Geobacillus stearothermophilus ATCC 12980: one gene and its partner. The protein of the gene in region 2 interacts with the protein of the main gene of each other region in a pairwise test. Links are inferred from orthologs where the notes say so. Each region holds a gene or a part of one and is shown on either strand. Other genes may lie near its edges.

Evidence for each region. The genes of interacting proteins can lie anywhere in the genome.
Region 1: the proteins of prmA (region 2) and rplK interact in binary tests that used the Escherichia coli proteins (3 or more experiments, as listed by UniProt). The link is inferred for Geobacillus stearothermophilus ATCC 12980 from one-to-one orthologs.

What each region holds. Positions count from the first base shown.
Region 1 is NZ_CP128494.1:110,341-113,126, reverse strand. It holds rplK (50S ribosomal protein L11), read right to left. Parts: upstream 1,714-2,786; coding sequence 1,288-1,713; downstream 1-1,287. Other genes in the region: secE (preprotein translocase subunit SecE), read right to left, coding at 2,601-2,783; nusG (transcription termination/antitermination protein NusG), read right to left, coding at 1,955-2,488; rplA (50S ribosomal protein L1), read right to left, coding at 405-1,106; rplJ (50S ribosomal protein L10), read right to left, coding at 1-146. UniProt on the Escherichia coli protein: Forms part of the ribosomal stalk which helps the ribosome interact with GTP-bound translation factors.
Region 2 is NZ_CP128494.1:1,938,142-1,941,090, forward strand. Bases 89-2,854 are described here. They hold prmA (50S ribosomal protein L11 methyltransferase), read right to left. Parts: upstream 2,058-2,854; coding sequence 1,119-2,057; downstream 89-1,118. Other genes in these bases: mtaB (tRNA (N(6)-L-threonylcarbamoyladenosine(37)-C(2))-methylthiotransferase MtaB), read right to left, coding at 89-256; QSJ10_RS10555 (16S rRNA (uracil(1498)-N(3))-methyltransferase), read right to left, coding at 324-1,100; dnaJ (molecular chaperone DnaJ), read right to left, coding at 2,063-2,854. Outside these bases: more of mtaB, read right to left, coding at 1-88; more of dnaJ, read right to left, coding at 2,855-2,949. UniProt on the Escherichia coli protein: Methylates ribosomal protein L11.

The DNA of each region.
Region 1 (2,786 bases), 1.8 Mb from region 2 along the record:
CCTGCCTCGCGCAGCTGTTTGCGCAACTCGGTCATTTCCGCCACGTTCAGGCCGCGGTAATCGACGATGACGGTTGCCTTGCTGGCGCGGAATTTGTCCGCAATCTCGGCAACCACTTGTTTTTTCAGTTCAATCGCGCTCGACACGTCCTGCACCTCCTGTAAGGAAAATGAGAGAATACCACTTATACCGTCTGCTCAATAAAAAACCTCCATGCCGCGTAGACATGGAGGTGTCGTTCAACGCACCGCCGCTCGTCCCCGACGCAGGGCGCGCTGTTCTATCGTCCACATACCTCGGTAGGAAATTAAGCCTCAAACAGGCACCTACTGTCTACGGTATAAATGATATTCGTTTGTTCAGCCAAATGGCATTTTATCAGACTCGACGCAGAAAGTCAACCGTTACTGTGCAACAGCCACCGTCGTCGGGTCCACTTTAATGCCAGGACCCATCGTTGACGTAATCGTCACGTTTTTGACGTATGTCCCTTTCGCTGCCGCCGGTTTGGCTTTCAAAATCGCCTCGTAGACGGCGGCGAAGTTTTCGGCCAGTTTCTCGTTGTCGAACGATACTTTGCCGATCGGCACATGAATGTTGCCGGCTTTATCAACGCGGTATTCCACTTTACCAGCTTTGATCTCCTGCACAGCTTTCGCAACGTCAAACGTGACCGTGCCGGTTTTCGGGTTTGGCATTAACCCTTTCGGACCCAAAATACGACCGAGTTTCCCGACCTCGCCCATCATATCCGGCGTGGCAACAACGACGTCAAAGTCAAACCAGCCTTGCTGGATTTTATTGATGTATTCTGTATCGCCGACATAGTCAGCGCCAGCTGCTTCTGCTTCTTTCGCTTTTTCCCCTTTTGCGAACACTAACACGCGCGCTACTTTCCCCGTGCCGTGCGGCAGGACGACAGCGCCGCGAATTTGTTGGTCCGCTTTTTTCGGGTCAACGCCCAACCGGAACGCAACTTCCACCGTCGCATCAAATTTCGCGACGTTCGTTTTTTTCACGAGCTCGATTGCTTCAGCAATCGGGTATGCTTTGGAGCGGTCGACGAGTTTCAATGCTTCTAAGTATTTCTTTCCTCTTTTCGGCATGTGAAAAATCCTCCTCGGTTGTGGTTTTAGCGGAAAAACCTCCCACATTGAACGTTCTTCGCTTCTTTCGAAAACGAAGAAGCGGACAGATGCCCATTCATCAGGCCCGTCTTGCTGTTTTTGTTCATGGAGAGAGAGGTTGCCCAATGACGCAACCTCCCCTACAAACGACGCACCGGCTTTAGTCTTCAATCACAATGCCCATGCTGCGAGCCGTGCCTTCAATCATACGCATGGCTGCTTCAATGCTCGCTGCATTCAAATCCGGCATTTTCAATTCAGCAATCTCGCGCACTTTGTCACGTTTGATCGTCGCTACTTTGTTGCGGTTCGGTTCGCCGGAGCCCGATTCGATGCCCGCCGCTTTTTTCAACAGTACAGCGGCCGGCGGCGTTTTCGTGATGAATGTAAACGAACGGTCTTCAAAAACCGTAATTTCAACCGGAATGATCAAGCCTGCCTGGTCAGCGGTACGGGCATTAAACTCTTTGCAAAACGCCATAATATTAACACCGGCTTGACCTAACGCAGGACCTACTGGCGGCGCCGGATTTGCTTTCCCTGCAGGAATTTGCAGTTTGACGATCTTGATTACTTTTTTCGCCACGAGACACACCTCCTTAAGTCCGTGATGTGGTATTAGGGATTGCCCCTCCCACTCCATCCGGCTCCGATCTGACGAGCCGCTTTCATATCTCCCGTTTCGGCCGGGAGGATTAGCGCATCAAGCACGTTCGCTCCCTTATACAGCACGTATAAGTTCATCGCTGCATGCCTTGTCTAAGATTCAAGACATACTGACTTTAAAATAGTATCACTTTTCAACAACGATTGCAAGTTCTTTTCCATTAGATTTTTTCTATTTGCGAAAACTCCAATTCCACCCGTGTTTCGCGGCCAAACATATCGACAAGCAGCTTCACCTTATGTTTGTCGAGGTCAACCACCTCAATTTTTCCAGTGAAGTTGGCAAACGGCCCTTCTTTAATCCGGACCGTTTCATTCACCTCGTAGTCGACATCAATCTCAGTAAGCGGCATGCCCATCCGCTTCAAAATCATTTTGACTTCTTCCTCCATGAGCGGCGTCGGTTTCGAACCAGCCCCGCTCGAACCGACAAATCCGGTCACGCCCGGCGTGTTGCGCACGACGTACCACGAATCGTCGGTCATGATCATTTCGACAAGCACATAACCGGGGAACACTTTCTTTTTCGTCGTTTTCCGTTTGCCGTTTTTGATGTCCGTTTCCGTTTCTTCCGGGACGACAACACGGAAAATCTTGTCTTGCATTCCCATTGATTCAACGCGTTTCTCCAAATTGGCTTTCACCTTATTTTCGTATCCCGAATATGTATGGACGACATACCAGTTTTTCTCCATCAGCGAGCCTCCCTAGGGCGGTTTTCATTTTGTTTTCTGCGCAAAACAAAAACCCGTTTCCGGGTTCCATGTTCGCACGATTATCTTTCATTATAGCATATCATCCGCCCGCTTATTCAAATACAAGGCGAATCAACTGCGAAATGCCGAGGTCGACAACGGCGAAAAAGATGGTGAAAAACGCCACCGTAGCCAATACGATTCCCGTATAGTTCACTAGTTCTTTCCGGCTCGGCCAGCTCACTTTTTTCAACTCCCGCACGACTTCTTTGAAAAAGTTGATTACTCGCTGCATCCC
Region 2 (2,949 bases):
CCGCCGGCGATGTTTGCGCATAGCAGCCGGTCACGCAGACGACGGCATCCGGATTGCGGCGCACCGCACGACGGATGACTTGGCGGCTTTTTTTGTCGCCGGTGTTCGTCACTGTGCACGTGTTGATCACATACACATCGGCGCGGCTCTCAAACTCCGTCCGTTCGTAGCCGGCCTTTTTAAACAGCTGCCAAATCGCCTCTGTTTCGTAATGATTGACTTTGCAGCCTAATGTATGGAAAGCCACTGTTGGCATGTTGTTCACCTCACTGCAGGCCATGCCGCTGAGCTAGCAGCATGACTGAATTTGTTCAAACCGTTGATTACTGTTGCGCCGCCTCCCAATCTGGCGCGCGCAGCTCCCATTCATAGGAAGCCGCGGCAAGCAGATAAAGCGGCGCCGTTTCCGTGCGCAAAATGCGCGGGCCAAGGCTGCACGGCAAAAAGCCGCCTTGTCGGAGCCGCTTTGCCTCCTCAGGGCTAAATCCACCCTCAGGTCCGAACACGGCTAGCAGCGTGCCGCCGGGCTTGAGGCCGGCAAGCAGCGCCGGCAGCGAACCGTGCCGTCCCCCGCGCCCTTCTTCTTCATAGGCGAATAGACGTTGATCCACCGTTTCGCCAAAAGCAAGCAGCGCGTCCAGCGAAAGCGGCGCTCGCACCTCGGGCAATGACGTGCGTTCCGCCTGTTCGGCCGCCTCTTTCGCAATTTTTTTCCACCGTTCCACTTTTTTCTCCGCTTTCTTCATGTCCCATTTGACGACCGAACGGGCGGCGAAAAACGGCAGAAAGCCGGCGGCGCCAAGCTCCGTCCCTTTTTGGATGACAAACTCCCACTTTTCGCCTTTCGGCAGCCCCTGGGCGATATAAATGCGCACCGGCAATTCGCGTCCCTCTTCCTTCCATTGTACAATACGGGCGCGCACATGATCACTGGCAATTTGTTCAATGCTGCATACAGCCGTGCGCCCGTCCGGAAAGACGCAAGCGATCGCATCCCCCGGCTTCATGCGCATGACGCGGGCGATATGGTGCGCGTCAGCGCCGCTGATCGTGACGACTTCGCCTCGGCGCTCCCGTTCGGAAACGAAATATCGCTGCAACGAACATCCCTTCTTTGTTTACGACTTGATGGCGACTAACGCGACCCAATCTTCCATCACGTTCACTTCCTCAATGACAAACCCAGCCGCCAGCAGCCCGTCTTTGACGTCCTGCTTTTTCGCCTGGATGATGCCGGAGGTGATGAAGCGGCCGCCCGGCTTCAGCAGCCGGAAAGCGTCGGAGGCAAAACGCAAAATGATTTCCGCCAAAATGTTGGCGACAATCACATCAGCCGGCTCATCGACATGGTCAAGCAAATTGTTTTGCGCCACCGTAACGACCGACTGCACTTTATTGAGCTTGACGTTCAGCCGTGCGCTGTCGACTGCGACCGGATCCAAATCGAACGCCCGCACCGACCGGGCGCCGAGCATCGCCGCAGCGATGCTTAAAATGCCGGAGCCGGTGCCGACGTCAATGACCGCATCGCCGGGGCGCACATATTTTTCGAGCGCCTGCAGGCACATGACCGTCGTCGGGTGGGTGCCGGTGCCAAACGCCATGCCCGGATCCATTTCAATGATCAACTCATCATCGGAAACCGGCTCATACGTTTCCCACGTCGGCACGATCGTAAACTTCTCCGACACTTTCACCGGATGATAATGCTTTTTCCACGCCGTCGCCCACTCTTCCTCATTCACTTCGCTCAATGTAATCTTATTTTTTCCAAGGTCAATATCATATAGCCATAAATTGTTAATCGCTTGTTTAATTTGTTCGACTGTTTCGCCAAGAAAGCTGTTGACCGGCAAATACGCCTTAATGATGACGCCTTCTTCCGGATAATCGTCCGGATTGAGTTCGACGATTTCCCCGTACCAGTCATCGCGGTCTTTCACAAGATCGTACGGATCTTCAATGACCACGCCGCCGGCGCCGGCCTCATGCAAAATGTTCGAAATCGCCTCGACCGCCTCGTGCGTCGTATGAATGCTGATTTCCGACCATTTCATCGCGCTCACGCTTCTCCTTTAAACGCCTTTTTGACTTTCTCAAAAAAACGGCCGTGCGGCCCGTCGTGCATCGTCTCCCCACCAAGCCGGTCAAACTCGCGCAGCAGTTGCTTTTGTTTTTCCGTCAGCTTTGTCGGCGTCACGACGCGGACGATGACGTGCTGATCCCCCTGTCCATAGCCGCGCACGTTTGGCACTCCTTTCCCTCTCAGGCGGAAGCGCGTGCCCGTTTGCGTGCCGGCCGGAATTTTCAACTTCACATCGCCATAGAGCGTCGGCACCTCAATCTCATCGCCGAGCGCCGCTTGAGCAAAGGAAAGCGGCACTTCACAATAAATGTCGAGCCCGTCGCGCTCGAAAAATTCATGCGGCTCCACTCGGAAAATGATGTACAAGTCCCCCGGCGGCCCGCCGTTGACCCCTGGCTCCCCTTGGCCGGCGACACGCAGCTGCTGGCCGTCGTCGACGCCGGCCGGGATTTTGACATGAATCTTTTTCCGTTGCTTGACGCGGCCCGTCCCGCCGCATGTCGGACATTTTTCCGGAATGTACCGGCCCGTCCCGCCACATGTCGGACATGTCCGACGGTTGATGATGCGGCCAAACGGCGTCGCCTGCTCGCTCGTGATTTGCCCGCTGCCGCCGCAACGTGAGCACGGCTGGGGGCTTGTGCCCGGTTTGGCGCCGCTGCCATGGCACGTTTCGCACGTCTCTTCGCGCGGCACTTCAATTTCCGTTTCTTTTCCAAATGCCGCTTCCTCAAATGTGAGCGTCATCATGTATTCCACATCGGCCCCTTTGCGCGGCCCGCTCGCCCGCTGGCGCGGCCCGCCGCCGAAAAACGTCTCAAAAATATCTTCAAACCCGCCAAAGCCGCTAAAGCCGCCGAAAT